Regions from separate parts of the Bacillus sp. MN7755 genome, predicted to be linked through region 2. Evidence: predicted binding sites of a transcription regulator. Region 2 holds the regulator's gene; each other region holds the start of a gene.
What was found. The regulator Rex, encoded in region 2, represses fermentation and respiration genes when NADH is low (regulators of the CRP and FNR family bind a similar motif). The targets are predictions, from matches to a motif close to TTGTGAAATATTTCACAA.
Positions count from the first base shown of each region.

Region 1: the regulator Rex is predicted to act here: its motif matches at 2,372-2,389, upstream of pflB (formate C-acetyltransferase).
Region 3: the regulator Rex is predicted to act here: its motif matches at 7,584-7,601, upstream of adhE (bifunctional acetaldehyde-CoA/alcohol dehydrogenase).

Region 1 covers NZ_BTRL01000005.1:26,466-37,790, forward strand. The annotation lists gene pflB (formate C-acetyltransferase) at 12-2,261, opposite strand; partial or broken gene ACYVEC_RS03380 (hypothetical protein) at 2,414-2,633, opposite strand; gene ACYVEC_RS03385 (glycosyltransferase family 2 protein) at 2,602-4,146, opposite strand; gene ACYVEC_RS03390 (NAD-dependent epimerase/dehydratase family protein) at 4,139-5,104, opposite strand; gene ACYVEC_RS03395 (nucleotide sugar dehydrogenase) at 5,101-6,345, opposite strand; gene ACYVEC_RS03400 (glycosyltransferase family 2 protein) at 6,335-7,915, opposite strand; gene ACYVEC_RS03405 (LSm family protein) at 7,896-8,090, opposite strand; gene ACYVEC_RS03410 (LSm family protein) at 8,107-8,508, opposite strand; gene ACYVEC_RS03415 (hypothetical protein) at 8,675-9,490, opposite strand; gene ACYVEC_RS03420 (serine hydrolase domain-containing protein) at 9,728-10,969, opposite strand; gene nagE (N-acetylglucosamine-specific PTS transporter subunit IIBC) at 11,225-11,325, opposite strand, start outside.
Region 2 covers NZ_BTRL01000038.1:2,712-14,036, forward strand. The annotation lists gene ACYVEC_RS29900 (NCS2 family permease) at 1-1,283, opposite strand, end outside; purine riboswitch at 1,411-1,512, opposite strand; gene guaA (glutamine-hydrolyzing GMP synthase) at 1,666-3,204, opposite strand; purine riboswitch at 3,370-3,471, opposite strand; gene groL (chaperonin GroEL) at 3,612-5,246, opposite strand; gene groES (co-chaperone GroES) at 5,285-5,569, opposite strand; gene ACYVEC_RS29920 (CPBP family intramembrane glutamic endopeptidase) at 5,971-6,720, shown strand; gene ACYVEC_RS29925 (YdiK family protein) at 6,717-6,908, shown strand; gene ACYVEC_RS29930 (redox-sensing transcriptional repressor Rex) at 6,938-7,567, opposite strand; gene ACYVEC_RS29935 (ABC-F family ATP-binding cassette domain-containing protein) at 7,755-9,677, shown strand; gene tsaD (tRNA (adenosine(37)-N6)-threonylcarbamoyltransferase complex transferase subunit TsaD) at 10,140-11,156, opposite strand; gene rimI (ribosomal protein S18-alanine N-acetyltransferase) at 11,156-11,325, opposite strand, start outside.
Region 3 covers NZ_BTRL01000026.1:51,556-62,880, reverse strand. The annotation lists gene ACYVEC_RS25680 (GNAT family N-acetyltransferase) at 1-342, opposite strand, end outside; gene ACYVEC_RS25675 (GNAT family N-acetyltransferase) at 399-905, opposite strand; gene ACYVEC_RS25670 (hypothetical protein) at 1,214-1,606, opposite strand; gene ACYVEC_RS25665 (ABC transporter ATP-binding protein) at 1,573-2,391, opposite strand; gene ACYVEC_RS25660 (FecCD family ABC transporter permease) at 2,378-3,406, opposite strand; gene ACYVEC_RS25655 (ABC transporter substrate-binding protein) at 3,412-4,359, opposite strand; gene ACYVEC_RS25650 (YrhC family protein) at 4,516-4,743, opposite strand; gene adhE (bifunctional acetaldehyde-CoA/alcohol dehydrogenase) at 4,870-7,473, opposite strand; gene ACYVEC_RS25640 (bifunctional cystathionine gamma-lyase/homocysteine desulfhydrase) at 7,735-8,868, opposite strand; gene ACYVEC_RS25635 (O-acetylserine dependent cystathionine beta-synthase) at 8,872-9,795, opposite strand; gene mtnN (5'-methylthioadenosine/S-adenosylhomocysteine nucleosidase) at 9,878-10,573, opposite strand; gene ACYVEC_RS25625 (class I SAM-dependent methyltransferase) at 10,589-11,227, opposite strand.

The sequences.
Region 1 (11,325 bases), on a different contig from region 2:
ACTTTTTTCACTTACATGCTTTCATGCATTGTACGGTTAATTACATCAATTTGTTGTTCACGAGTTAATTTAATAAAGTTTACAGCGTAACCAGATACGCGAATTGTTAATTGTGGATATTTCTCAGGGTGTTCCATTGCATCCATTAATGTTTCACGGTTAAATACGTTAATATTTAAGTGATGGCCTTCTTTTACTGCATAACCATCAAGCATTGATACTAAGTTACGTACTTGTACATCATCTTCTTTACCAAGTGCTTTTGGAATAATAGAGAATGTATTAGAAATACCATCTTGTGCATCTTCATATGGTAATTTAGCTACAGATAATAATGAAGCTAATGCCCCTTTTGTATCACGTCCATGCATAGGATTCGCACCTGGTGCAAATGGTTCTCCAGTACGGCGACCATCTGGAGTGTTACCAGTTTTCTTACCATATACAACGTTAGATGTGATTGTTAAGATTGACATTGTATGAACAGAATTTCTATATGTTTTATGTTTACGAAGTTTATTCATAAATGTTTTCACCAGATTTACAGCGATTTCATCTACACGGTCATCATTGTTACCGTATTTAGGGAAATCTCCTTCGATTTCAAAGTCAACTGCAATTCCATTTTCATCACGAATTGGTTTTACTTTTGCGTGTTTAATTGCACTTAAAGAGTCTGCTACTACAGATAGACCCGCGATACCTGTTGCCATTGTACGCAGAACATTTGTATCATGAAGTGCCATTTCAATACGCTCATAGCTATATTTATCGTGCATGTAGTGAATAACATTTAATGTGTTTAAATATAGACCCGCTAACCATTCCATTGTCATATCAAACTTATGCATAACTTCTTCATAATCTAATACTTCAGAAGTAATCGGTGCGTACTCAGGACCAACTTGTGCTTTAGATTTTTCATCTTTACCACCGTTAATCGCATATAATAATGCTTTTGCTAAGTTTGCACGTGCGCCGAAGAACTGCATTTGTTTACCGATTCTCATTGCAGATACACAACAAGCAATTCCGTAATCATCGCCGTAGTCAGCACGCATAATATCATCATTTTCATATTGAATTGCTGATGTTTTAATAGACATTTTCGCACAGTAGTTTTTAAAGTTCTGTGGTAATTGTTTAGACCAAAGAACTGTTAAGTTTGGTTCTGGAGCTGGTCCTAAATTATCTAATGTATGCAAGAAACGGAATGAGTTCTTTGTTACTAATGGACGACCATCTAATGCCATACCACCGATAGACTCTGTTACCCAAGTTGGGTCACCAGAGAATAATTCATTATAATCAGGTGTTCTTGCAAATTTCACAAGACGTAATTTCATAATGAAGTGATCCACAATTTCTTGTACGTCTTCTTCTGTTAAAGTACCATTTGCTAAATCTCTTTCAATATAAATATCTAAGAATGTAGAAGTACGTCCAAGACTCATTGCAGCTCCGTTTTGCTCTTTAATTGCTGCAAGATATGCGAAGTATAACCATTGGAATGCTTCTTGTGCAGTTGTTGCTGGCTTAGAAATATCAAAGCCATGAGAAGCAGCCATTTGTTTTAATTCTTGAAGTGCACGCATTTGCTCAGATAACTCTTCACGTAAACGCATTGTATCTTCGCTCATTACACCGCCAGTTAAATCTAAATCAGCTTTTTTCGCTTCAATTAAATGATCAATACCATATAACGCTACGCGGCGGTAGTCACCGATAATACGTCCACGTCCGTATGCATCCGGAAGACCAGTAATAACGCCTGATTTACGTGCATTTCTCATTTCTGGTGTGTATGCATCAAATACACCTTGGTTATGAGTTTTTCTCCAATCTCTAAAAATACGACTAAGTTCTTTATCCATTTCGTATCCATAAGATTCACAAGCTTGTTCCGCCATACGAATACCACCATATGGTTGTAAAGAACGTTTAAATGGTTTTTCAGTTTGGAAACCGACTACTTTTTCAATATCTTTATTTAAATATCCTGGTTCATGTGATGTGATAGAAGAAACAATTTTTGTATCCATATCAAGAACGCCACCGTTTTCACGTTCTTTTGTTGTTAAATCCATTACTTGATCCCAAAGTTGTTTCGTTGCTTCAGTTGCTCCCGCTAAGAAAGATTCATCCCCTTCGAAAACGTTTACATTATTTAAAATGAAATCGCGAACATCAATCTCTGCTTTCCATTTTTCACCTTTAAAGTTTTCCCATGCGTTTTTAACATTTTCTAATACTTGAGTCATCCTAATCTCCTCCATTTTTGATTAGTACAGGACTAAGATTTTTTATATAACAGCTTACACACTTAGAATACTACTTTTTGGTGAAAGTGAACGAAATAGTTGTGACATGTTTGTGAAATGTTGAGCAAACTACTATATGCATAGTGTTAACTTCATTTGAAAGTCTTTAAAATTAACCCTCCCCTTAATTGTATTTTTTTGGTATTCTTATATACGAGTCCTATTTTGTAATATAAGAACAATACCCATTGTAGAGCTGTAATACTCTTATATCCTAATCTGTTATAGTTTTTATAACAGAGCAAAAAAGTGTACATATGTTGTACACTTTTTTTGTTACCTATAAAATATCCCTTTTTCTATTTCCATCATGGAATCCCCCACGACTGCCTGTTAATACAATTAATTGCTCTAACCCTTCTATATGATCACCAATAATTCGGAGTACAGCTGGCGGATGACCTATTTTTGCAAAATGTTCACTGGGACGAATACGGTTCATCTTATCGACCTCAACACGACTTACACATGCAACTTCAAATCCTGAAAGAATAGCTTTCACTTGGGCTACACACGGTGCCAGTAAAGACCGATACCCAATTCCTTTCAAACATTTCTGGCTAAACGCATTAGGCACAGCAATAAGAGAGCCTACGCCTAAATCTTTTCTATCACAAGCTAAATTTAATGCGTATTTAAATGCAGTTACAAGATGAAGCGGTACTCTTAAATCTAAATAATGATTTAGATCATTTAATGCGACATCCATTCCATCTACAATAGCTTTGGCAAAAGGATATAGCTCATTCGCTGGAATAACAAAATCGCCGTCTATAAATAACACAATTTCTCCTTTTGCAAAATACGTTCCAAGTGAGCGCCCCACATCATTTCCGAGCGCTTCTTTATATACAATTGTCGTTGCTCCCTTGTCTTTTGCAATCGTTGCAGTTTTATCAGACGAACCATTTACAACAACGATGATTTCAAAAGGTTCAATTTTGCGAAGCTCTTCTATAACGTTTCCAATTGTTTTCTCTTCATCTTGTACAGGAATAATGACCGATAATTGCTTTTCTTTATACAACTTAGATGTAACGCCCCACCCTTGATAAAAATCTTCAAAATCTAAAGTATGATAAACACTTTCTCTTTTCCTATTTCCATCATGATATCCTCCGCGCCCATCGCTGTCTACTATTTGCTCTGCTACAGCTTCTATATGATCACCTATCATTCGTTTTTCGGATTGAGAAAGGCTTGTGCCGTATGCAGCATGCTCGGTCGGCCGGAATTTATTCGGCGTAATAACATCAATTGCGCAATGACGACTAATTCTCCATTCGCTTTGTACTAGGCGTAAATGAGCCACAACAGGATTAACAAAACATTCATATCCAATGCTTTGTACAACTTCTTTCGTTAACGCATGCGGTACAGCTAATAAAGAATCAATTTTTAATTCTTCGCGCTCTAATATTGCATTTAATATTTGGCGCCATACTGTAATAGAATTAGGTTTTTGCCTTTTTAAAAATAATGCGTCCAAATTATTTAAAACTACATCTGCCTGATTGTATAAAATCGGATTAAGAAATAACTGTAATTTTGAAGTTTGAATAGCAAAATCACCATCTATAAATAGTAGTACATCACCTATAGCTTCTTTGGCACCAGCTGCACGTCCAACATCATTTCCAAGCTTCTCTGTATACCACAGTACTTTACATCCTAAATGCTCAGCAACTGTTTCTGTACCATCAGTACAACCATTTGCTACTACAATAATCTCTAATGGATTTAATCCTTTTACCGATTGAATAACGTCTGAAATCGTATCGATTTCATTACATGCAGGAATAATAACAGATAATGACTTAGCCATTGTCTTCTTCACGAAACCACTTAATTGTTTCCTTCAATCCGTTTTCCCACGTTACTTTCGCCTGAAATTGAACAAGCTCTTTTAATTTTGTTACGTCTGGTCTTCTATTTGGAATTTCTTCAAAACCATGTGGATATACTTCTTCAAAAGGTACTTGTACAATCTTTGAAGAAGAATCCGTTAATTTTTTAATGACCTCTGCTACTTCTTTTATACTTTTTTCATTCTCAGAACCTATATTAATAATCTCACCATTTACCTTTTCATCCATAGCTCGAATCGTTGCCTCTACCGCATCACTTACATACGTAAAGCAACGTGTCTGCTTTCCATCTCCATATACGAGAATGTCTTCACCTTGCAGGGCCGCACTAATAAATCGCGGGATTACCCCTGCATATGGACCATCTTTCGCTCTTGGACCATAAATATTAAAATAACGAACAATCGTTACAGGTAAACCTTCTAATGCGTATCCTAAACATAATGTTTCTTCTAATGTTTTACACACTGCATAACTCCAACGTATTTTAGAAGTTGCCCCGTATAATCGATCCCCCTCTTCAGAGAAGGGTGGCTTTGCCTTACCATATACTTCTGAAGTAGAAGCAAAGACTACTTTCTTCTTTCCTTTTAGCGCTGCTTGTAAAATGTTTCTCGTTCCATCAAAATTCGTTTCAACGAGCTCTATACTCTTTTCCATTGTCGTTTTCACACCTAAAATTGCTGCTAAATGAAACACTACATCATGTTGATTTACTAATTCATAAATAGAATTTTTATCTAAAACACTTATTGGAATAACCCGAATTTCTTTCATTAACTCTTTATGATATTTATTTTTCCCTTTATAGAAGTTATCAACGATCGTGACATTATAACCTCTTCTCACCAACTCTTCAGCTAAGTGCGATCCAATAAATCCTGCTCCCCCTGTAATTAAACATTTCTTACTCATTTACTCACCTTCTTTACAATCCCACGTGTATCTACTACTCGCTTTATTCCTTTAAAAAGCTTCCAATCAATATTAGAATGATCCGTTAAAATTAAAATACAACCCGCTTGGTTAACGGCTTGTTCATTCAAAGAAACAGATTGGTACACCTTATCCCCAAATTTTGCCGAAGAAATATATGGATCGTGATATTCTATCTCGTATCCTTCTTTTATTAACAATTCAATAATTGGCAACGCTGGTGATTCTCTTAAGTCATTTACATCTTTCTTATATGCAATCCCTACAATTAAAACCGTTGCAGGTGGTTGCACCATATCTTTTACTTTCTGGACCATTTTCTCTGGCATTTCTTCATTAATTACATGCGCTGCTTCAATCAATTGACTCATTGCACCATTCTTTTTTATTCTCCATTGAAAATATAAAGGGTCTACTGGAATACAGTGTCCTCCTATCCCCGGACCTGGCCAATATGGAGTAAATCCAAATGGTTTTGTAGATGCCGCTTCAAGCGCCTCATAAAAATCAATTCCTAAACTTTCACATAATGTGTTTAGCTCATTGACTAACGAAATATTAACTAGGCGCTGAATGTTTTCGAATAGCTTACACATCTCCGCTACTTTCGGAGAACTAACTGGAACAACTACATCAAAAATAGTGCTATACAAAGCCTGTACTTTTTGTTTACACTTTTCTGTTTGTCCACTAATAACTTTTGGAATAGATTGAACTGAATATTGACTATTTGCTGGATCAATTCTCTCAGGGGAATATCCGATATAGAAATCTTCTCCCGCCTTTTTACCTGTTTGAGAAATAATAGGAATGATAACTTCCTCGAGTGTACCTGGATATGTGGAGCTTTCAAAAATGAAGGTTTGTCCTTTTTGAAGGTTTTGTTGTATATAATGTGAAGCTGAAATGAGAGCACTTAAGTCTGGTTCTCTTTGTTCATTAATTGGAGTGGGGACAGTGACAATAACATAATCACTATTTTGAAAATCAGCAATACCTTGATCCGGTGTATTTACTATTAATTTTTTTTTCGTCAATAAACTTTGTAACTCTTTAGAAGAAACATCCGGAATATAACTTTCTCCTTTTATAATTGATTCTATTTTTCTAGTATCTTTATCTAATCCAAGTACAGTATGGCCCCTTTCTGCAAGATGGACCGCTAAAGGAAGACCAACATACCCTAATCCAATGATAGCTACTTTACGACTAGTATTCATTTGTATTCTCTTCTTCCCTTCTCAATTGTTGAATTATTTCTCTATCTCTATCTCCATCTGTAAAACCTCCGCGTTCGTCTGTATATTGTAATAAATATGCAATCGCCTCAAGTTGGTCACCGAAAATACGGTCAAATGCTGAAATACGCCCATTTACAAATTCATGTTGCTCTGGACGTACTCGATTTGTTTTTATAACATCTACAAACTCAACGGTTGTAATAGAGAACCCTTCTAAAATAGCTTTCATTTGTGCTAATGGCGGAATGATAAGAGAGTCATATCCTATTTTCTCTATTACCTTCTTATGGATGGCATGTGGTACTGCTGTTAGTGAGTTATTCCATAAATCTGGTCGTTTCGCTACCAAATTCACAAAGTATTTTCCCATACTAATTGGATCTGCTGGATGAAATATATCTAATAAACACTGCAAATCATTTAATGCCATATCACTTCCATCTTCAATAGCACGCAAAAATGGAACTAGTTTTTTTGCCGGAATAGCAAAATCTCCATCAACGAATAAACAAATCTCTGCTGTAGCATGCATGGCACCTATCGCTCGTGCTACATTGTGTCCAAGCGCCTTCGTAACTTCAACAACAATAACATTCTCTAGCTTTACTTGTTTAATAGTCTCCATATCTGCTCCATTCGCAACAATAATAATTTCATCTACTCCTGCTTTTTTTACTTCTTGTATAACAGATCTTATAGTCATTTTTTCTTCTGACACTGGTATAATCGCACTATATTTCGCTTTTTCCTTCTTTAATACAGCTGGTTTATATTGCCCTATAAACTCTCTATCTCTATTTCCCTCCGAAAAACCACCTCGTTTACCATATGTTTCGGTTATATATTGCAAAGCACGTAAATGATCCCCCATAATACGACTAGTCGCTTTCGGATAAGGAGAATCAGGTGATGTGCCTGTATGAACAGGACGAACTTTATTTGTGTATATTACATCAACTGAAGCCATATCTGAAATATCTACTCCTCTAGACATCGCCATCGCTTGAAATAATGCTGGATCTGCTAAATTCCACCACCCCAGTTTTTCAATCACTTCACGACTGATTGCATGTGGTATTGCAATTAAAGACCCTACAACAAATTCTTTCTTGTTCAAATAACGATTTAACATATATTTTCCAACCGTCGTATAATGTGGTCGCATTTTTAAATAAACAGACCATGTTAAGTTATTCAAAACAATTTGATGTCCTTGCTGTATTCCTTTAATAAAAGCGTATAATTCTTCACTTTTCATGACGATATCACCGTCTAAAAATAAGACAATTTCACCTTTTGCTTCTCTAGCGCCAATTGCCCGTCCCACATCATTACCAAGAGAATGATTATAATACACCACACGGCAATGATGTTGTAATGCTATTTCTTTTGTCCCATCGGTCGACCCATTATCTACTATGATAATTTCATATGGTTCTAACTTTTTTACTTCTGCTAAAACCTTTGATAAGGTACTTGCTTCATTATGCACTGGAATAACAACTGATACTTTCATACTTTTATCACTCTTACCCTTCCAAGCGAACATAGGCAATAACAGGAATACGTACAATTACATCTTCCGGTGGTCCATAGGAAGGAGAAGTACGAACGCTTACTGCTCCATCTGTCACAGATAAAAGCACACCTGCAACGATTTCAACAGCAGTCACCACTTGCACCAGCTCGCCAACATGGTTACGCAATTCATCAGTAAATAACATATATAAGTCTCCTTTCTTACGCTTCTTTAATTGATACAATACTTGCAAACGGTAATAAAACTTCTGTTCCTATTCCTTCTTGTAGTATTAAGAAATCATCACCAACTGCTACAATAACACCGGTTAACTGTCCAACTGTCACCGTAATTTCTACGTTTTTACCCAAATACTGCTCTGCAATTTCTTTAAAAGGCGATGTATTACATTCTTTTAAAATGTTACAAATAATAGATTGAAATCTACTTGATTCAATAAATTCTTCCGTAGCTTGCTTAGAGTTTCTTTGAATAAATCTCGCGAAGTTTTGTGAAAATAAAAGTCTTTCCACAGCAGGCAATAACTTATTATCTAAAAAATAATCTAATTGCCTATTAAACAATCTCGATAACCTTTTCCAATACTTACCGAACAGACACATACACTTCTCCTCCTATTATTTTCAAATTATAAAAATACATCCATACATCTTAATGTATACAAAACAAACCTTTTTGTGATAGGTAAGACATACATTTTTCAACAAAACAATATGTTCTAATCACACAAAAAAGATAGATGGTATCCCATCTATCTTTATAAATATTTTAATTTTTAATTGTAATTATGGCAGAGATACTATAATAAACCGCTCGTGGTAATTCTGCTTGTTCACTTATAGAAGCTGTAACAAGTGAACCACCACTTGCCGAGAAATACTTAACAGCTTCTAACGGAATACCATCTTCTTTCACATCAATATGCGTCCCATCTCGCCAATCTATTTTCTGCATTGTTGCTGAAAGGTCCCCAGTCACTTTACCAACTTCTTTACCATCCCCCCCTAAAAAGATCCATTCCCACTTTGTTAAACTTAGTACTTGTTTCAACTCTCCAATTTTCTTTCCATCTACATTAGAAAAAATATAGAAATTACGTACTCCCATCTTCTTTTGAACACGCAACAACCTTTCTCCCGAGTGATTATATAAATAAAATTGTTGCTTATGTAGTCCCTTAAAAAGAAAAGAAAGTACAGCTTGCCATATACGTTGAATAACAAAATCATACTCTTCTTTTAAAAAACCTACTGTATTTCCATCCAATCCAAAGTACGTTATTACTTGAAATACCCCTACCTCTTTGCGAACAACAAATTTTTGTTGATCAAATAATTCAGAAGTCTCCATATTATAATTTTCCTGTTTAAGCATTTTTGCTCTTCGTTTTTCCATAAAGCTATATATTAATAATCCAAATGCTGGTATTACAACACCTATTAATTTTAGATTTTCTTTCTCCGAAGTGAATAGCATCCCTTTTTTATATTCCATCACTAATACAATTGCGACGATAATCCATACAATGACAGATACAAAGAAAATTCGTTTCGCATTACGTGCGTGATGCTTATGTATACTCATATCCCTCCCCCTTTTCCATTTATCCCGCAGTAACGGGCAGTAAGACCCACACTTCAAAATTCGGCGAAAGCAAAGAAGTTAGGTGGGTGATCGACTGCCCGTAAAAGCCCGATTGGTTCAACTAATAATCAGTGGGGGATGAAGAAAACCCCCACTGATTAAAGTTTCACTTTATTTCATTATCCCATTGCACATACACTTCCTCCATAAAAAAAGACTATCCAAAAGGATAGCCTCTTACACTTCAATATTTCGCAACATCGTATAAATGTCGTTATTCACTTTACCAAACGATTTAATGTTGTTTTGAATGTTAGATAATAAAACGACATACACACTTCCGTTTTTACTAAATCCATTTAAGCAATTCCATCCTGGCATTACACCGTGATTTGAATAACTGCCCGGGTCTACATACCAACCAAATCCGTAATCTTTTTTTCCGCCTGTAAACATTTGATCATAGCTCTCTTTTGAAATTAACTTTCCAGAGAAGAGTGCTTCATTAAATAAATATAAATCATGTGCACTTGTATATATATCACCACAACCATATAGTTGTGACATACTTGGAATATTAGGTGTTGTCATATTGTTATTTACTATTTTATAACCTGTTGATGGGAACCTTGTTTGCTCTAACGCTTTACCGAAACCAGAATGTTTCATACCCGCAGTAGCAAAAATATGTTGTTTAATATACTCTTCTAACGGTTGTCCACTTACCTTCTCAGCGATGTAGGCAAGTATCGAATAGTTCGAATCGGAATATTTCCATTTCTCTCCTGGACTCCCAACACGCTTTTGCTTTCCTATTCGTTTTATCAATTCTTCATGAGAAATATCCTCTGTTCCCTGCTCATACTCTGGAATTCCTGATGTATGTGTTAGTAAATGTTTTAACTGAATACCATTACCTTGAGGGAAATCTGGAATATACTTTGCAACCGTATCCTCTACGTTTAATTTATTTTGATCCTTTAATTGCATAATAGCAGTCGCTACAAACGCCTTTGAAATAGAACCAATATAAAAAGTTGTCTCTGAATTATTCGGTACTTGTTTCTCTTTGTTCGCCATACCATATCCTTTATTCAAAAGAACTTTTCCGTTCTTCACAATAACAGCTGTTCCACTAAATCCTGCGTTTTGTAAATATTGATCTAATTGAGCGTTTTCATTAATTTCTTGAGGTGGTCCCTCAGCAGGCTTTTCCACAGCTTGTGCTTGCTTCACCTGTTCTTCCTGCTCTTTTTGTTTTTGTGCTTCTTGCTTCTTTTTTTCTTCTTTCTTTTTTAGCTCTTCTTGTTTCTTCATTTCTGCTGCTGCTTTTAAAGTTTCTTCTTTCTTATTATGCGCAACAATTTTTGTATACATGAAATATACAAGTGAAAATAGTAAGACGAGAATGATTGTTCTTTTTATGTATACAATCGGCTGACGTGATTTCCCATTCGCATTATTTTTTTCGTGATCCATGATTGCTTTTTTCCCCTTATTCACCAATAATTTACTTCCTCTACTAAAGACTTATTTTAGTAGATTTTGGATAATCTATTCTATAACATCACTACTTTATCACGCACTGCACATATTACCAACCTATATGTACAAAAAAGAAAAAGAAAATTTACAAAAGTAAGATTCCCGTTAAATTTTTAACATAAAAAAAGAGGATACCCTCTAAAAGAACTGATGTTATCAATCTTTTGGGATATCCTCTTATCTAATTATTTATACGTGTTTTTTCATATCATCGGCAACAGATTCAACATTTGTACCTACGATAACTTGGACACTCGTGTTACTTAATTTCATAACACCTTTTGCACCAG
Region 2 (11,325 bases):
ATAACATACATAATTGGATGAATCTCTTTACGACGACCACTTACTACCATTGTAATTGGATAGAAGATAAACCCAATCGCAATCCCTGTCGCAATACTATACGTAAGTGGCATTGAAATGATTGTAAAGAATGCTGGTACTGCAATCTCGAATTTCTTCCAATCAATTTCTCCTAAAGAAGAAACCATCAAGATCCCTACAATAATTAATGCTGGTGCCGTTACAGCTGGTGTTACAACACTTAGTAATGGCGAGAAGAATAGTGCCAGTAAGAAGAATCCCGCTGTTACAACTGCTGTAAATCCAGAACGTCCTCCCGCTGCTACCCCTGCAGACGATTCAATGTAAGACGTTGTTGTTGATGTACCTAAGATCGCACCGATTACAGTTGCAATCGCATCTGCAAATAACGCTTTTCCTGCACGTGGTAATTTATTGTTCTTCATTAATCCCGCTTGATTCGCAACCGCTACAAGCGTACCTGCTGTATCAAAGAAATCGATAAAGAAGAACGTTATAATAACAATCCCCATTTGAACAGTGAAAATATCTCCAAAGTGCGTTAACGCCGCACCGAACGTTGGTTCTAGACTCGGTATTGCTCCCACTACAGCTTTCGGAGTATCAATTAATCCTGTTGCCACTCCTAAGATCGCTGTAAGAATCATACCGTAGAATACTGCACCATTAACTTTCTTAATCATGAAGATGATTGTCGTAACAACTCCGAAAATTGCTAGTAACGTTGTGCCCTTTGTTAAATCCCCCAACCCAACAAGGACAGCATCATTTTTCACGATAATTCCGGCATTTTGGAATCCAAGGAAGGCAATGAATAATCCGATACCTGCCGCTACTGCAAACTTTAACTCTGATGGAATTGCATTAATGATTTTTTCACGAATACCTGAAGCAGTAAGAATAATAAAGATAATACCTGACATTAACGTTCCAGCAATTGCTGTCTGCCACGGAATACCCATCGTTAACACTGCCGTATAAGCAAAGAACGCGTTAATTCCCATACCTGGCGCTAAAGCAATTGGATACTTCGCGAAAATACCCATAATTAAAGAACCGATTGCTGCTGCTAATGCTGTAGCAACGAATACTGCACCCGGATCCATTCCTGTACCTGCCGGTAATCCTTTAACATTTCCAAGTGACAGCGTAGCAGGATTGACAAATAGCACATACGCCATAGATAAAAATGTCGTTAAACCTGCTATGAACTCTGTTTTATAATTTGTGCCGAGTTCATCAAACTGAAAATAGCGTTTCATCTTACGTTTCCCCCGTTATATGATTACTCGCCGCAATTCCCTAGCCCTCTTTTATCTATTAAAAATAAAAAAGGCTTCCATTGCATATACATGGAAGCGTTCTATGAATAAAGATAAGATTCCCCTCACCTTTATAAAAACGCCTCGTAGTCAAGCCATTTACGGTAGCTAGGTAGAAACTTTCGGGCCATATCCCCGATATTATACGACGGCATAATATTCACTTTTCGTTTGAATTACATACTCATATTAACTCTTGAAAGTATTTTTGTCAATTTAAAAACGAACATTTTTATGAACTTTTATATTTTCGTTCGTATTTAACTTAAAATATAAAAGATCCATCTATGCATGAGCAATAGATGGATCTTTTATTATAATACTATTCCCACTCAATTGTTGCTGGTGGCTTACTCGTTACATCATACACGATACGGTTAACGTGTTTTACTTCGTTTACGATACGTACAGAGATTTTCTCTAATACATCCCAAGGGATACGTGCCCAGTCAGCTGTCATACCGTCGATAGATGTTACTGCACGGATACCTACTGTGTAATCGTAAGTACGCTCGTCACCCATAACACCTACGCTACGCATACCAGGAAGCGCAGTGAAGTATTGCCAGATTTCGCGGTCTAATCCTGCTTTAATAATTTCTTCACGTAAAATCGCATCAGATTCACGAACGATTTCTAATTTCTCTTCTGTGATTTCACCTAATACACGAATACCAAGACCAGGGCCTGGGAATGGTTGACGCCATACGATTTCATCAGGAATTCCTAGTTCTGATCCTAATACACGTACTTCATCTTTAAATAATGTGTTTAAAGGCTCAATTAATTTGAACTGCATGTCTTCTGGAAGTCCACCAACGTTATGGTGAGATTTAATTGTTTGTGCAGTTGCTGTACCACTCTCAACGATATCTGTGTAAAGTGTACCTTGCGCTAGGAAGTCCATTCCTTGTAATTTAGACGCTTCATCATCAAATACGTAAATGAATTCATTACCGATGATTTTACGTTTTTGTTCTGGATCTTCTACACCTTTTAACTTGTTCATGAAGCGTTCTTGTGCATCCACTTTAATAACGTTCATGTGGAAGCCTTCGCTGAATGTTTTCATAACGCCTTCTGCTTCACCTTTACGAAGTAAGCCATGATCAACGAAAATACATGTTAATTGGTCGCCGATCGCTTTATGAATTAATACTGCTACAACAGAAGAGTCTACACCGCCACTAAGTGCGCATAGTACTTTTTTGTCTCCAACAGTTTCACGGATTTTCTCTAATTCTACTTCGATAAAGTTCTCCATGTTCCATCCTTCAGAACAACCACATACGCCGAATACGAAGTTTTTAATTAAATCGTTACCGTGCTCAGAGTGACGTACTTCTGGGTGGAATTGTACACCGTATAAGTTTTTCGCTTCATTGCTCATACCAGCAATTGGACAAGACTCACTTGTTGCATCTACTACGAATCCTTCAGGTAAACCAGTTACTAAGTCGCCATGGCTCATCCATACAACTTGCTCTTCTGGAAGGTTCGCATATAATTTTGATTCGTTCTCTACTTTAAGAACAGCTTTTCCGTACTCACGGTGATTTGCACGCTCTACTTTACCACCGAATTGTTGCGTCATAAGCTGCATACCGTAACAAATACCGAAGATCGGTAATCCTAGGTCAAAGATTTTTTCATCACAATGTAATGCACCTTCACCGTATACACTATTTGGTCCACCAGAGAAGATAATCCCTTTTGGATTCATTGCTTTAATTTCTTCTGCAGTAATTGTATGTGGATGAAGTTCACTGTATACACCGAACTCACGAATTCGACGTGCTATTAACTGATTGTACTGACTCCCAAAATCTAAAACGATAATTGTATCATGCTGCTTCTTCAAAATAATCACCCCAACGTTAGTTCTCGTATATAAATATTTTCACCAATTTGGCAAAAAGCATTACTAATATAATAAAAAAAGCCAGTCCTCCGCCTCTAGTCTCATAACAAAGAAAAGGCAGGGGTCTGGCTTTATAAAGAAAGATAGTCTTCCGTTCTTTATAAATATAAGACACACTGCCTTCATAGTCAGGTTGTTTACGGTAACCCGGTAGAGACTCTCAAACCTTATCTTTGAGGATATATGAAGGATCGTTTTATATTATCTTCCTAGATTCTAACAATGAAGTATCAATATGGTCAAGAGAGAAAGCGACAAAATTCTACAGAAATTCATTTCCTTTTCTAAAAAACATAAAAAAACATCCATTTCTATATAGAAATGGATGTTTTTTAGGACAAACGGAATTACATCATTCCGCCCATACCGCCCATGCCCATGCCGCCCATGTCAGGCATTGCTGGTGCATTTGGTTCTGGCTTGTCAGCTACTACAGCTTCAGTTGTTAAGAACATAGCTGCAACAGATGCTGCGTTTTGAAGTGCAGAGCGAGTTACTTTAGCTGGATCTACGATACCAGTTTCAAGCATGTTAACCCACTCGCCAGTAGCTGCGTTGAAACCAACGCCTACTTTTTCGCCTTTTAGACGCTCTACAACTACAGATCCTTCTAGACCAGCGTTGATTGCGATTTGACGAACTGGCTCTTCTAGTGCGCGAAGTACGATGTTGATACCTGTAGCTTCGTCGCCTTCAGCTACGATAGCAGCAACTTTCGTGTATACGTTCATAAGTGAAGTACCACCACCTGCAACGATACCTTCTTCTACTGCTGCACGAGTTGAGTTAAGTGCATCTTCAATGCGAAGTTTGCGCTCTTTTAACTCAGTTTCAGTTGCTGCACCTACTTTAATTACTGCTACGCCACCTGCAAGTTTTGCAAGACGCTCTTGTAATTTTTCACGATCGAATTCAGAAGTTGTTTCTTCTAATTGCGCACGGATTTGACCAATGCGAGCTTCGATTTGTTGTGAATTTCCAATACCTTCAACTACAGTTGTGTTTTCTTTCGTTACAACAACTTTACCAGCGCGTCCTAAAGATTCAACTGTAGCAGATTTTAAGTCACGGCCTAATTCTTCAGTGATTACTTCGCCACCAGTTAAGATTGCGATATCTTCTAGCATTGCTTTACGACGGTCACCAAATCCAGGAGCTTTAACAGCTACTACATTGAATGTACCACGAAGTTTGTTCACTACTAATGTAGCTAACGCTTCGCCTTCTACATCTTCAGCAATGATAAGAAGTGGTTTACCTTGTTGTACCACTTGCTCTAATACTGGTAAGATTTCTTGAATGTTAGAAATCTTTTTGTCAGTAATTAAGATGTATGGGTTATCAAGAACTGCTTCCATCTTATCAGAATCAGTAATCATGTAAGGAGATGCATATCCACGATCAAATTGCATACCTTCTACTACGTCTAATTCTGTTGTGAAGCCTTTAGATTCTTCTAAAGTAATAACGCCGTCGTTACCAACGCGCTCCATTGCTTCAGCAATTAATTGACCTACTTCTTCGTCAGCCGCAGAAATAGCAGCTACTTGTGCGATAGAAGATTTACCTTCGATTGGTTTAGAAATCGTTTTTAATTCTTCAATTGCAGCAGTAACAGCTTTTTCGATACCTTTACGAAGACCCATTGGGTTCGCACCAGCTGTTACGTTTTTAAGACCTTCACGAATCATAGCTTGTGCTAATACAGTTGCAGTTGTTGTTCCGTCACCAGCTACATCATTTGTTTTGCTAGCAACTTCTGCTACTAATTTCGCACCCATGTTTTCGAATGCATCTTCTAATTCAATTTCTTTTGCGATTGTTACACCATCATTTGTAATAAGTGGTGAACCAAATTTTTTCTCAAGTACAACGTTACGACCTTTTGGTCCAAGTGTTACTTTTACTGCGTTTGCAAGAGTGTCGACACCGCGAAGCATCGAACGACGTGCTTCTTCACTAAATTTAATATCTTTTGCCATAATAATTGACCCCCTTGGATTTTTTAAGATTTATATAATTAACCGATAACTGCTAAAATGTCACTTTCACGTAAAATCAAGTAGTCTGTACCTTCATATTTCACTTCAGTACCTGCATATTTTGAGAAGATGATAAGATCACCTGCTGCTACCTCTAAAGCAACACGCTCACCATTTTCAAGCACTCGACCAGTACCTACTGCAATAACTTTACCCTCTTGTGGTTTTTCTTTTGCTGTGTCTGGTAATACAATACCACTTGCTGTTTTTTCTTCCGCTTGAACAAGCTCAATTACAACGCGATCACCTAATGGCTTTAGCATGAACAATAACCTCCTCATTTTGTTATGTAAATTTTATTTATTAGCACTCAAGTCACCCGAGTGCTAACACACTTATAATAATAAATAATCTCAATTTCTTTTGCAAGTAAAAAAATCATAATTTTTTCGCAAATTACGCTATAAACTTTTCTATATAGAGTTCCTCTTCTTCTACCTTTACTATATGAATCGTTGTTTCCACTACTCGTATGTTACAATATGAAAGGACACCCTAAGTTGTTTTCGCTACAAACACAACTTTCTCCTGTCTTCTATTATAATTTCAAATAAGGATTTACAAAAAAAACATAATTTAAGTAAGGTTTATATCGTAGGTAGCATATTTACATGTTATCCTACCTTATCTCATACACTAGAGTTAGAAAGGATGGTTAAACCATTTGAAAAAACAATATTGGTGGGTTATCGTTACATACATTTTAATGCAGTTATCATCAATTGCTGGATTACCACTTCTTCTGAAAACTGGACTTTATGATAACAGGGGATTTACTAGGGAAGAGAAATTTCAACTCATAACTGGTCACTGGGCGATCATTAGCTTCTTTATTGCATTATGTATCGTACTTTGGTTACTTAGAACAGATATTCGCGACAGACATTTAGATAAGATGCGTTCTACTGTTCCAGCTACGATTGGTTGGATTTTTATCGGGTTCTTCTTAGCATTTTTCTCGCAAAGTATTGCTGGCATGATCGAAATGTATGTATTAGGTATTAAACCTGGATCTGAAAATACAGCGAGACTTATGGATATCGCAAGAACGACACCTTGGTTCCTTATCGTTATTTCTATAATCGGACCTATTTTAGAAGAAATCGTATTTAGAAAAATTTTATTTGGTACACTTTATAAGAAGTTTAACTTCTTTATTGCCGCTATCATTAGTTCCCTTGTATTTGCGGCGATTCATTTTGATTTTACTCACTTATTGGTATACACCGCTATGGGGCTCGTATTCGCCTTCTTATATGTAAAAACGAAACGTATTATCGTTCCAATTGCCGCTCATGTTGCAATGAATACATTAGTTGCAGTTGCTCAAGTTTTAGTAAGTAACGAACAAATTCAAGAAATGATTAAAGAAGCTGAAAAAATGCAAGGCTTTATCGGAGGATTTTTAGTATGAGAAACTCACCATTGTTCATGGCTGCATTGTACTTCCTTCTAGGATGTATCTTTACACGCTTCGCCATTACGAACGTAACAGATACAATCTGGAATATGTGGACAATACTATTTGCAGTTATGGCAACGATTGATTTTAATTTGGCACTTCGCCTTATCTTAGTTAAATTCACAAAGAAAAAACAATAATAAAACGCAGAGGTCGCTTCCTCTGCGTTTTATTGTGGATAATTTTTCAAAAAGTAAACAAGTGTTTGTAACTCCACTGCTAAATCAATATGATGAATTCTTATATTGTCTGACACATTTAAGCGTGCTGGTGTGAAATTCAAAATACCATGCACATTTGTTTCTGCCAATCTATCGGCTACAGATTGCGCTACTGTAGCGGGTACTGTTAATATTGCCACTTGTATATCAGTTGATAAACGTTCTTCTAATTCATCTAAGTGATATACAGGAATGCCTCCGATTTCTGTTCCAACTTTCTCTTCACTAACATCAAACGCCATTTCAATTTTTGTATTATTATTTTTCGTGAAATTATAATGTAAGAAAGCGGTCCCTAAATTACCTACTCCAATAAGCGCTACACGTGTTATATCATCTTGGTCGAGTGTTTCACGGAAAAATGATAATAAATAATTTACGTTATATCCATATCCTTTTTTCCCTAACGCTCCAAAGTATGAGAAATCTCTTCGAATTGTTGCGGAATCAACCTTTACCGCTTCACTTAATTCGGCTGATGAAACACGTTGCTTACCAGACAGAGATAAGTTTTGGATAAATCGATAGTATAGAGGCAATCTCTTAGCAGTGGCTTGTGGAATTTTCTGCTGCTCCATATAACCTCTCCTCTCTTCCTATCTTTATTCATATGCTTTAATCAAATACAGAAGTTTAGCACTTATTAAATTCCTTGTATAATAGAAAGAAGAAGTATTCTCTCTGTATTTTAAACTATACACTATTTTTAGTATGATTGAGAAATATAAACATGGCAAAGTTAAGAAATTATTTGAGGTGAAAACATTGATTTTATTACAAGTAAACGCGCTTTCGAAATTATACGGTGCAGAAACGATTCTTGCAAACATAAAATTGGAAGTTCAAACGAAGGATCGTATCGCATTAGTCGGACGAAATGGAGCCGGAAAATCTACATTATTAAAAATAATAGCTGGTGAGCTATCTCATGATGGTGGCGAAATTATAAAACCGAAAGATGTCTCAATCGGATATTTAGCCCAAAATACCGGGTTAGAAACGTCTTTAACAATTTGGGATGAAATGTTAACCGTCTTTACACACTTGCAACAAATGGAGACAAAGCTTCGAAGGCTAGAGCAAGAGATGGGAAAAGAAGAAAACTTTTCAAACGAGGCTACATATGAAAGATTATTAGCTGATTATGACCAATTGCAATTAGATTATAAAGATCAAGGTGGCTACCAATATGAAGCAGATATCCGTTCGATTTTAAGTGGTCTTGGCTTCCCAGTTGAAACGCACCAGACGACGATTTCCACATTAAGCGGTGGACAAAAAACACGATTAGCTCTCGGTAAATTATTATTAACGAAACCAGACCTACTTATTTTGGACGAGCCTACAAACCATTTAGACATCGAAACATTAACATGGCTTGAACAATATTTACAAGGTTATCCTGGCGCAATACTAATCGTTTCCCATGACCGTTATTTCTTAGATAAACTCGTTACACAAGTATATGAAATTTCGAATAAAGAAAGTAGACGATTTGTTGGTAACTACAGTAAATATTTAGACTTAAAATCAGCACTATACGAGCAGGAAATGAAACGTTATGAAAAACAACAAGATGAAATCGCTAAGCTGGAAGACTTCGTTCAAAAAAATATAGCTCGTGCATCTACGACAAAACGTGCGCAAAGCCGTCGTAAACAATTAGACCGAATGGAATTATTAACAAGACCATTAGGTGATTCTAAGTCAGCTTCCTTCCACTTCGATATTGAAAAACAAAGTGGAAATGACGTTTTACAAGTAAAGGATGCAACCATCGGATATGATGAGGATCCGATTATTGAACATGTAACAATGCGCTTAACTCGCGGGGATAGTGTTGCTTTAGTTGGTCCAAACGGAATTGGAAAATCCACATTATTAAAATCACTTGTGAATAAGTTACCCCTATTAAATGGTGATGTTTCTTTCGGATCCAATGTATCTGTTGGCTATTATGATCAGGAACAAGCTAACTTAACATCTTCGAAGCGCGTATTAAATGAATTATGGGATGAATATCCTCTGCAACCTGAAAAGGAAATTCGCACGATACTAGGTAACTTCTTATTCACAGGGGATGATGTACTAAAACCAGTATCTTCTCTGAGTGGTGGACAAAAAGCTCGGTTAGCCCTTGCAAAACTTATGATGCAAAAATCAAATTTATTAATTCTCGATGAACCTACGAACCATCTTGATTTAAATAGTAAAGAGATTTTGGAGAATGCTTTAATCGATTATCCAGGTACTCTTCTATTTGTCTCACATGACCGCTACTTTATTAATCGTGTAACGACAACCGTTGTTGAGTTATCAACAGAAGGTGCACAGGAGTATTTAGGGGATTACGATTACTACGTTGCAAAGAAAAATGAGATGATCGAACGTGCGGAATTAGAGCAAGAAGATGAAGCACCGGTTCAAAAGACAGTTGCACAAGAAAAATTAAATTATCTCGAAGAAAAAGAGCGCAAAAAATTAGAGCGTCAACGTACTCGAAAAATTGAGGAGCTAGAACAAAACATTGTAGTATTGGAAGAAGAAATTGCTACGTTAGAAGATCAACTTTGCTTACCAGAAATATATGCAGATTATGAAAAGGCTAGTGAAATTACAACAAAAAAACAAACACTACAAGAGCAACTCGATGCTTGTATGGCAGAATGGGAAGAATTGCATTTATAAGAGTATGAATAAGGAGGATGTCTCATAAGTCGGGATTTTTGACTATGTGACATCCTTTTTGTTTTCTAGAGCGAAGCAACGTCATCGTACATGAACGTTTTTTGAATATGTCCATCGTAACTGGAACTATATCAACGATTCGACACCAAGTATCGATTTACCGACAAAGTTTGACATCTATACCAATTCGCAAATTAAAAGAAGATTATCTCGAAATATCTTTTCAGATATTCACCATTATTTTATTTCCCGAAAAAGGATATATTCAAAGGTCAGACTTCGTTTGATTTATCCACAACGTTATACACATATCCACCTTTAATATATAAACACAGAAATAACTTTTCCACATTATCCACAATCACTAAAAAAGTTATTAACATTTTATATACACAGTAAAAGCCACATTATCAACAGATAATATGGCTTTTATCCACAAGCTGTGGTTAATTTTGTGTATAACTATGCTTCAATATCTAATCCTGGATTTGCATTTAAAGCTAATGTAGCACGTTTTCCTTGTTCATATGCAATCGTACCTGCCGCTGCAATCATCGCTGCATTATCTGTGCATAAAGATAACGGAGGAATAATTAGCTCAATATTTTCTTTTGGCGCAAATTCTGCCTCCAAACGTGTGCGAAGTCCTTTATTCGCAGCAACTCCACCAGCGAGAAGCAGTTGTTTTACATTATACGCTTCTGCTGCACGAGATGCTTTCGTTACCAGCACATCTATTACACTCTCTTGGAAACTTGCTGCTAAATCTTCCGGTGCAATTTCGATTCCTCGTTGTTTTGCGTTATGCACAGTGTTGATAACTGCTGATTTCAATCCACTAAAGCTGAAATCATACGAATCCGGTTCTAGCCATGCACGAGGCAAATCGATTGTTGGTTCTCCTTCGTGTGCAAGGCGATCAATATGAGGCCCCCCTGGATATGGCATGGATAACGTACGAGCTACTTTATCATATGCCTCTCCAGCTGCATCATCTCTTGTTTCACCAATTACTTCAAATGAACCATGCTCTTTCATATAAACAAGCTCTGTATGTCCACCAGATACAACAAGTGATAGTAGTGGGAACTGAACTTCTTTTACTAAACGGTTTGCGTAAATGTGACCAGCGATATGATGAACACCAACTAGAGGAATATCATGTGCAAAAGCTACTGCTTTCGCTGCATTTACCCCTATTAAAAGCGCTCCTACTAAACCAGGCCCTTCTGTTACAGCAATTGCATCAATATCATCAAATGTGATATTTGCTTCTTTTAATGCTTCTTCTAACACAACTGTAATTTCTTCTACATGATGACGGGATGCAATCTCTGGTACAACTCCACCAAAACGTTTATGACTTTCAATTTGTGATGCAACGACATTCGCAATAATTTCCGTTCCATTTTTAACAACCGCTACTGCTGTTTCATCACAACTTGTTTCAATGCCGAGTATAATCGTATTTTTTTCCATTATATATTCACCCACATTACGAGACCATCTTCCTGATTGTCTGCATAGTATCGTTTACGAATTCCACCATTTTGAAATCCGTATTTTCTGTATAACTGTTTTGCTACTTCATTTGATACACGTACTTCAAGTGTCATCGTTTTTACTCCTAGAGCTTTCGCTTCGGAAA
Region 3 (11,325 bases), on a different contig from region 2:
TGTGTGCGCAAACCAGTCGCCATGTGGTAGCTTTTGTAAACAAAGGGCGACAAGTTTCTTACCTAGTCCCTTCCCTCTATATTCACACTTCACAACTAAATTTACTATATTCGCGACCATGATTCCATCAGAAATGACTCTAACCATAGCAATCATCTCTTCTTCATCCCAAATTGTGAATGCCCATGTTGAATTTTCAAATGCTATCGTGAATTTTTCAATTTGCCAAGAAGGGATATTATCATTACTCCAACCGGCATCTTCGAATAAAGTTTTAATTGCATATGCAGGTACACCATTCGTTCCCTCACGAATAATAAGTCCATTATGGTAAATATACATGTAATCCCCCCTTTATTTTTATATACCATTCTTCAAAAGATGCAATTTACCTTTTTTCATCCAACGCGCTTAATGGAATACACGAGAACATCCATCCCATGAAATGAAGTTGTTTTCTCATAACTAAGCCCTGTTTTTCTAGCAACAAAGATTGAGGCAGGGTGGTCCGGATTAATAAGAGAAACTAATTTATTCATTCGTAACGCTTGAAAGCCATAGTCTCGAAATGCTGCCGCTGCTTCTTTCGCATACCCTTTTCCCCAATACTTAGGTAATAACCAATAACCAATTTCAATTTCCTCTTTCCCATCTATCTGCTGCTTTACTAATCCTGCATGACCAATTCGTATTCCCGTTTCCTTTTCAATCAATACAAATAAACCGAGACCGTTTTTATAGCTAGGGATCACCCATTCCTCCAAACTTTTTTTACATTGCATATATGTTTTTAACGTCCCATTTCCAATATAGCGCATTACCTTCTCATTTCCCCATAGTGAAGCATAGAACTGTAAATCATCCATTGTATATTTGCGAATTTGTAAACGATCTGTATGAAACATCTTTTTCTCCTTCCCACTAATTTGTACTTAACTACACGATCATGTTTTGTATATATACTAAATGTTACTATCTATTATAAATGAACTAACGGAAAAATGCAGAATATTCAATCTATCAAGAGTTTAAAAAAGGCAGTAGACAAATATTGTCTACTGCATCCATATCATAACTAGCATACAGAAAACTACAATTGAGGGGGGTGTAGGATTTTCAAATATACTAGATACTTATCCCGTTCTAACGGGCGGTAAACTTTTCAATTATATGAAAGTGAAAAGTTTACCGCACATAAGAACCTTTGCGGTCATTAAGAGAGCACCGTTAAGTACTCAAATACACGCTGTGCTTTTTCTCCACCCATTCGTGCATGTTGAAGAAGGGAAATACCGTGGGGACCAGGTGCACGTAATGCTTCTGGTTGTGCTACTAAAATAGCTTGTACGACTTCTAATTCTCCAAGCATAGCAGCTGCGAAAATATCCATTCGAGCACCTTTTTCTAATAAATAAAGAGCAATATCTTTACGACCTACATGTGCTGCTCCTAACGCACTTTCCCAATCTGATCCGTCCCAATTGTAAGAAGCATGAAGTAAGCTTGGCGATTCAGCCAACAGTTCTTGTACTTTCTCTAAATCTCCATGAGCTGCCATAACAAATTCCCTTACTAACTCAGTGGTAACACGTTCTTCTGTTCGCATCTTGTTCCTCCTCTTTTAGAAATTCGTTTCGGTGTAAAAAATGGCTTGTCGCTTCCTTGAAAAATATCTACATCTATACCAAATACATGTTGAAACATTTCATGACATAATACTTCTTCTGGTATACCGTCATACTGAATCTTCCCTTGCCTTAATACGAGTAAGCGATCACTATATTGAGCAGCTTGGTTAATGTCATGTAAAACCATTATAATTGTCATTCCAAACTCCTCGTTTAATCGTTTCACAAGTTCCATTACTTCCAACTGATGTACGATATCTAAAAAGGTTGTTGGCTCATCCAATAATAAGACATTTGTACGTTGTGCTAGCGTCATTGCAATCCAGGCACGTTGTCTTTCTCCTCCTGATAAAGATTGTAAAAGACGATATTCATACCCTTCAAGATTTGTAACAGACAATGCCCAATCAACAATTTCTTCATCTTCTTTATTTAAGCGGCTACTCCATGATTTATGGGGGCCTCTTCCGAATTCAATTAGTTCTTTCACGGTTAAATCTAATTGATGATCATGCATTTGTGGTAACATCGCTAATTGCTTCGCTACATCTGCACTTTTCATCTTATGAATACTTTTTCCATCTAAAATGATATCCCCTTCGCTTTGTTTAAGTAATCTTGCCATTAAACGAAGCAAAGTAGATTTCCCCGATCCATTCGGTCCAATTAAACTAACGACCTCTCCAGCTTTAATATGTACATTCATATTTTGCATTTGAAATCTTTCAGAATGTGCGTAAAACACTTTGTTAACGGAAATCACGTTGTTTTCCTCCTCTATGAATTAAATATAAGAAGAACGGACCACCTAAGAAGGATAATAAAATACCTACAGGTAATTCAATTGGATCGAACCAACTTCGAGCTATCGCATCCGCAAAAACAAGTAATATCCCTCCGCCAAGGCATGATAATGGCAGTAAATATTTATAGTCATTTCCAACCAATAAACGTAACATATGTGGTACGACCAGACCGACAAATCCAATAAGACCAGAAACACTAACTGCAATTCCAGCTAATAATGTGCTTACTACTATTAAATAAAAACGGCTTCTCTCCACGTTATGACCTAATAATTTCGCCATTTCATCTCCAAGCATTAATACTCGAATATGTTTAATACCAAAGAAGGCTAATATAATAGCGAATATTGCATAATAAATAATCATGTTTAAATGTGCCCAACTTACACCACCAATGCCGCCCGCTAACCACGGTAACACGGATTGTACTTTGTCACTATGTAATAACATTAATGCTGACGTCGCTGCACCAATTAATGCATTAATTGACACACCTACTAAGACAATTCTTGAAGGTGGTGCCCCTTTTTGCCATGATAAAGCATAAATGACCATCGCCGTTATGAAAGCTCCTAAAAACGCCCCGAGCGGTAAAAAAGCCATATGCTGAGGGAATAAAATCATAATTACAATTGCTACAAGGCCTGCTCCAGATGAAACTCCGATAATACCAGGGTCTGCAAGAGGATTTCTCATAACTCCTTGTAGTAATGCACCAGATGTAGCTAAACATATCCCTACTATAAACCCAACGAGCACTCTTGGTATACGAAGGTCCCATACAATTCGATGAACTGTCGAACCCTCATCTTGTATCCCTGTTAGAATATCTCGTAAAGAAAAGGATAAGCTTCCTGCGAAAAGGCCGTAAAAAAGACCTAAGATCGTTAATACAACTAAACTAACTGCTATTATCCATCTTTTTTTCGCAAAAGGATGTTCCTTTCCCCTTACTACTTCACTACTTTCCATACTTATCATTTCCTTACATCTTGTATACTTTTATACATAAAGTCCATCGCTTCTGTAACTTTTGTTCCAGGATTAGATCCAAATAAATCAGGTGGCAAAATAACTACACGATTTTGTTTTACTGCATCTAAATTTTTCCACGCTTCATTTTTCATCATTTCGCCTTCAAATGCTTTTTTAACGCTATTTGGATCTCCATGTGTAATTAAATAAATCACATCTGGATTTGCCTCAATAATACGTTCTACGCTGAGCTGTGCATATTGCGGATATTCCTTCATTTCTGTAAAATCAGCTGCAATATTTTTCCCGCCTGTCTTTTCTAAAATATCACCTGATAAAGATGTTGGTAATGCTGCTAAATATGTACCTGGTGCTCCATACACTAGCAATGCTTTCACATCGCTCTTTTTCTCATATTTCTTTATTTGATCATTAATTTTTTGGTTAAGTTCTTTTGCTTTATCTTCTTTCTTCATTATCGTTCCATATAGCTCAATATTCTTTTGAATATCTTGTACAGAATTTGCAGAAGAAATCATTACTTTCGTTCCTTGTCTTTCAACCGTTGGAACGTTCTTTTGGAATCCATTGTTAGCAATAAGTACATCAGGCTTTACACTAGCAATTTGCTCAAAATTCGGCTGATGTGCGTTCCCAATTACTTGTATTTTCTTTACATCCTCTGGAAGAGTTATTTTTGCATCTGGACGACCTACTATTTTTCCACCTAAAGCATGAATTATATCCATATCTCCCATACTCAACGTAGCAAAACTTTCTGGCGCCTTATCGAATGTTACCTTCCTTCCTGACAGATCCGTAACTTCGATTTTCTCTTTTCCTTTTTCCGTTTTTGTTGCCGATGCTGTTTCGTCTCCTTTTGCACTGCAACCTATTAATAAGAAAAAAATTGATAAAATCGCTGTGAATAGCGTAATAGATTTATTCATCCTTTCACCTCTAACTGATAATGATAATCATTAACTACTATTCTACTTTAATTGATAAGGATTATCATTGTCAATATGAAACGCATACATTTTCTAGAAAAAACAAAAAGCGTTACAAAAAAATTCCTTCTTTTTGTAACGCTCTATTTATCAGTATTATTCACATTCGTTTCCCTCTAACTCGTCTCGCATCACTTTCACACGCTGAAAGAAAAAGAAGGATAAACCTAAAAATATAACGATGCTCCCCATCATAACAAAAGGTTGTAATGTTTCTTTTGCTCCATTCGGAATCAATAAGCCAACCATTAACAATGTACTTACAGCGAGAAGAATTTGTCCGAACCGAGTATAATCTTCTATTTTTTCTTGTAATTCTTTCATTATATTCTCACTCCTCCATTTCACTGTATCATATTCTATTAAACTTAAAGACAAGTAAATACAGCCATTCTGGGAGATGTTTTCCAAAAGAAAAAGAGCCGCTTTATTGCGACTCTTTCATAACCATTACTCACCTTTATATGCTTCCATATAAATTTCTTTTAGCTCTGAAATGAGAGGTAATTTTGGATTAGCTGTTGTACATTGATCTTCAAAAGCTCTTTCTGCTAATAATCCAACAACCTCTTCAAATTGATCTTTAGCAACTCCTTGTCCTGCAATACTCATATTTATATTTAAACTTTTTCCAAGCTCAATAATTGCTTTAACGAGTGATTCCACACCTTCTGCTGTTGAACGTGCTGGAAGCCCGAGCATTCTCGCAATATGTGCATAACGTTCATCAGCTACAAAGTGCTCATATTTTGGGAACAATGCGTGTTTTCTTGGCTTAATAGCATTATAGCGAACTACGTGTGGCATAAGAATTGCATTCGCACGTCCATGCGGAATATGGAATTCCGGCCCAATTTTATGTGCTAAACTGTGATTAATACCTAGAAACGCATTTGCAAATGCCATCCCTGCGATTGCAGAAGCATTATGCATTTTTTCTCGTGCTTCTTCATCATTTCCATCTTTAAATGCTCTTGGTAAATATTTAAATACGAGATCAATGGCCTTTAATGCTAATCCATCTGTATAGTCATTTGCCAGAACAGACACATACGCCTCTATTGCATGCGTCAATACGTCCATCCCAGTGTCTGCTGTTACATGTGGCGGTACTGTCATTACAAATTGTGGATCTACAATTGCTACATCTGGCGTTAATTCATAATCTGCAAGTGGATACTTTATATTATTTTTCTTATCTGTAATAACCGCAAATGGTGTCACTTCTGATCCTGTTCCTGATGTTGTTGGAATGGCAACAAACTGCGCCTTACTTCCTAATTCCGGATATTTACATGTACGTTTTCTTATATCTAAAAACTTTTGTTTAATTCCATAGAATGTTGCTTCTGGGTGCTCATAGAAAAGCCACATCCCTTTCGCTGCATCCATAGCTGAACCTCCACCAAGTGCGATAATGACATCCGGCTTAAAACTTCTCATCATTTCCGCACCTTTAAAAACAGTTTCATCTGATGGATCTGGCTCGACCTCAAAGAAAACTTCAACTTTCACATCATTTGCATGTTTACGTAAATAGTGCGCGACTGTATCTACATATCCGTGCTCAACCATTCCCGGATCCGTTACAATAAATGCACGTGAAATGTTAGGCATACTTGCTAAATATGCCGTCGCATGTTTTTCAAAATAAATTTTTGGTGGTAATTTGAACCACTGCATATTCTTTTTTCTATTTGCCAACCTTTTTATATTTAATAAATGCGTCGCTGTTACGTTTTGAGAAACTGAGTTTTTCCCATACGAGCCGCAGCCAAGCGTAAGTGATGGAATAAACCCATTATATATGTCACCGATTCCTCCTTGTGATGAAGGGGCATTTACAATAAGGCGGCAAGCTTTCATGCGTAATCCAAATTGCTTTTGCACTTCTTTATTTACAGAATGAATGACTGCTGAATGTCCTAAACCACCGAGGCTTAACATTTCTTCGCAATATGTAAATCCTTCTTCTAATGAATTTGCTTTTACACAAGCTAATACTGGACTCAATTTCTCACGAGATAGTGGATATGCTGCTCCGATACCTTGTATTTCAGCTACAAGCATTTTTGTATTTTCAGGTACAGCAATTCCAACTAATTCGGCAATATACTGTGCTGATTTCCCTACAATATCACTATTTACTGCACATGTATTTTCATTAATAACGAGCTTTTCTAATTTTCTTCTCTCTTCCTCGGTTACAAAGTAACAATCATTTGCAATCATTTCTGTTTTCACATCATCATAAATTTCCTTGTCTACAATGATTGCTTGTTCTGATGCACAAATCATACCGTTATCAAACGTTTTTGATAAAATCAAATCATTAACCGCTCGTTTTATATGCGCTGATTTCTCTATATAACACGGTACATTACCAGGACCTACACCTAGCGCTGGTTTTCCAGTAGAATAAGCTGATTTCACCATACCTGCTCCTCCAGTTGCCAAAACAAGCGCAACACCTTCATGGTTCATTAATTGTTTCGTTGCTTCGACAGAAGGTTTTTCAATCCACTGAATACAATGTTTTGGTGCCCCCGCCTTCACCGCTGCATCGTATACTGTTTTCGCGGCTGCAATAGAACAGTTTTGTGCTGAAGGATGAAATGCGAAAATAATTGGATTTCTCGTTTTTATCGCGATTAATGCTTTAAACATTGTTGTCGATGTCGGATTCGTTACCGGCGTTACCCCAGCTACTACACCAACAGGTTCCGCAATTTCTATTATTTCTTCATGAGGATCTTCGTGAATAATCCCTACTGTTTTATCTTTCTTTATGCTATGCCAAATATATTCAGTAGCAAAAATATTTTTAATGCATTTATCTTCGTATACACCACGCCCTGTTTCTTCAACAGCCAACTTTGCAAGTGGCATATGTTGATCAACACCTGCTAATGCCATTTCATGAACAATGTTGTCAATTTGCTCTTGTGTAAAACTTTCTAATGCTTGTAAAGCCTTCCGACCGTTATTCACTAACGTATCAATCATCTCTTTTACTTCCTGCATTTCATTTACAACTTTCTCTTTGACTACCATGTAAATTCCTCCTATTCTGCTATCTTGGACTAAATAAGACCCTATAGGTCATCACAAGTCCCGATTAGCGCAAAAAAAATAGAGTTGCTTTCCTACATGAACTTCATTGTTTGTGAAATATTTCACAAGTTTGTTCGTGAGTAACACTTCATGAATTCAATATACATGAAATCATTTCATTTGTGTATGTCTATTTTGTGAAAACTTTCACAAAATAGACATAATAAAAACGCACTGCTCTATATTAGCAGTGCATTTTTACTATGCTAATGCTTGTGCTAAATCTTCAATTAAATCTTCACCGTCTTCAATACCGACAGAAATTCGAATTAATGTATCTGTAATTCCTAATTCTTTGCGACGATCTGCCGGGATTGATGCATGTGTCATTTGAGATGGAATAGAAATTAAACTTTCTACTGCTCCTAAACTTTCAGCAAGTGTAAAGTATTGCAATTTCTCAAGTACTTTATTTAATGTCTCTTCGCTATCTACATCAAATGAGATAATTGCACCAAATCCATTTGCTTGCTCTGTTGCTAGTTCATGGTTTTGATGTGATGCAAGACCTGGATAATATACTTTATTTACTTTTGGATGGTTATTTAAAAACTCAGCAATAGCGCGTGAATTCGTTTCATGTTCCTCCATACGAATTCCTAATGTTTTTAAACCGCGAAGTAGTAAGAAGCTGTCTTGTGGTCCAAGAATACCTCCTGTTGAGTTTTGTACAAAGTGCAGGTCTTCTGCTAGTTGTGGGCTATTTACAACTACTAGACCTGCCACTACATCACTATGACCTCCTAAATATTTCGTTGCACTATGAAGCACAATATCTGCTCCTAAAGAAATCGGCGACTGCCAATATGGCGTCATGAATGTGTTATCAATAATTGTTAATAAGTCTTTCTCTTTAGCAAGAGTAGAGATTTTCTTAATATCAGTAATTTTTAGTAGTGGGTTCGTTGGTGTTTCTACATAAATTGCTTTCGTATTTGGACGAATCGCTTCTTCAACTTCTTCTAGATTTGTTGTATCTACAAATGTATGTTCAATACCGAAGCGATTTAATACTTTCGTAATAACGCGATACGTTCCGCCATACACATCATCTGTTAAAAGAACGTGGTCACCTTTTGAGAACAACATAATTGTCGCTGTAATAGCAGCCATTCCTGAACCAAATGCAAATCCAGCATGACCATTTTCTAATACAGCAATCATTTCTTCTAAAGCAGCACGTGTTGGGTTGCCTGTACGTGAATATTCATATCCTTGATGCTTACCAACTGCTTCTTGTTTGTACGTACTTGTTTGATAAATCGGTACGTTTACAGATCCAGTTGAAGGTTCTCCTATGCGAATACCATGAATTAACTTTGTCTTTGCTCTCATTTTTTATTCCCATCCTTTGTATATGTCTTTACTTAAATAGCGCTCACTACTATCAGGAAAAATCGTTATAATATTTGTACCTGGCGCCGCTTTCTCTGCTTCAAGTAAGCTTGCATGAAATGCTGCTCCTGAAGAGCTTCCAACGAGAAGTCCTTCCTTCTGCGCTAATTCTTTCACTCGTAAAAATGCATTTCGATCAGAAATTGTATGAATTTCATCAAAATAAGATGTTTTCAAAAATGGCGGGATGAATTCAAGGCCAATCCCTTCTGTTTCATGTGAGCCGGCTTTACCACCATTTAAAATGGATCCTTCTGGTTCCACAATAACCGTTTTTATATCTATATTTTTTTCTTTCAAATAAGATGCAGTCCCCATAAATGTACCACCAGTTCCTGCTCCTGCAACAAATATGTTAATCTCTCCGTTAAGTGCATCCCAAAGTTCAGGACCTAGTGTTTTGAAATAAGCACGAGGGTTTGCTTCATTTGCAAACTGACTTGGAGAGTATGAATTCGGTATTTCATTTACTAGCTCTTTGGCTTTTGCTATTGCGCCGGTCATTCCTTGCTCAGTCGGTGTATGCACGACCGTTGCACCTAGTGCTTTCATTAATTCTTGCTTTTCAATACTAAATTTCTCTGGTACACAAACAATAACGCGTAAATCATGTTCTAACGCTGCAAGTGCCAGTCCAATACCAGTATTTCCAGCAGTCGCTTCAATAATTGTTCCGCCATCTGTAACAAGCCCTTTTTCGAGCGCATCTTCAATTAATTCTCTTCCTAAGCGATCCTTAACGCTTCCACCTGGGTTATAAAATTCAAGCTTCGCAAATAAACGGACCCCTTCTGGAAGTGAAAAACGAGTAATTTCTACAATTGGTGTATGACCAATTAACTCATGAACTCCACGATATACATTCATCGTGTTCTCCCCCTTATTTGCCAATAAAGAAAAGGCAACTGTATGTATTTTCTTTATATGAGACAGTTGCCTTTTTGTTACATTACTTTAACTCTTCTAATACTTTTACGATAAAGTTTGTAGAATGAAGAGCTGCTTGATCTAAAAATTGATCAAATGAAACATTTGATTCTTTACCAGCAATATCAGAAAGTGCACGAATAATAACAAACGGAACTTCATATTGGTGGCATACTTGTGCAACAGCTGCTGCTTCCATTTCTACTGCATAAAGATCTTTAAATTTATCACGAATGGCTGCAACGCGGTCCGGATCACTCATAAATGAATCGCCTGTTGCAATCATACCTTTTACAACTTGAATACTTTCTTCTGTTTGCATACATTTCTCAGCTAATGCAACTAATGCTTCATCAGCCTTGAATCCAGGCGGCATTCCTGGTACTTGACCATATTCATAGTTAAATGCTGTTACATCTACGTCATGATGACGAACTTCTGTTGAAATCACTACATCTCCAACATTTAGAGAATGATGGAATCCACCAGCTGAACCAGTATTAATTACTTTTTCAGGCTTATATTTTTCTAATAAAATTGTCGTTGACATCGCTGCGTTTACTTTACCAATACCAGACTTTAACAAGATGACTTCATGTCCTGCTAATTGTCCTTTCGTAAATTCACAACCCGCAACCGTTTCTGTTTCTGCTTGTTCTAATTTGTCACGTAAAATACGTACTTCTTCTTCCATTGCTCCAATTACAGCAATTCTCAATCTAATTCCCTCTTTCTATCGCTTAGTTGCCTCCATTACCCAAACGAAATGATTTAATCTCGTAAACGTTACATGGAAGCCATTGTTTTCAAAAATAGATTGCATGACTGGAATACGTGTATAGTATTCTGTTTGCAAATCGTTTGCTAAATCGTGAAAACCTCTTTGTTTTGCTGCTTCAACAGTTTTATCATATGCATCTTGATCTGCAAATATCGTATCAGCAAACACTATTTTACCACCTTTGTTTAGTAATTGACTATACTTCGCAATCGCTACATTTTTTTCATCATCTGTTAAATGATGAAATGCATAGGTGCTTACAATGGTATCAATTGAATTTGGGACTTCAAACGAAAGAAAATCACCTTCTGTAATGGAAAACTCTTGCGGTAATTTCTCTTTTGCAATCATGCGCATTTCACGTGACGGTTCTATACCGTAAACTGTGCGGCCAGCAAGTAATAATTTATTTGTTAAATTACCTGTACCAACACCAAATTCTAATACATGACCAAATGACTTGTTAACTACATCCTCTAGAATGTCCTCATAATGGGCGAAAACTTCTTTATATTGTATATCTTCGCCTTGTACGAATGAGTCGTACGTATGAGCCCACTCATCAAATAAACCATTAAATTCTGTCCCCATAAAAATTCCCCTTTTTCTTATCGGTTTTATCAGTATGATATTCCCTCTTTCTAAAAATGTCAATTGAAATGTACATGGTATTTCCTTCTTTTCTTTGT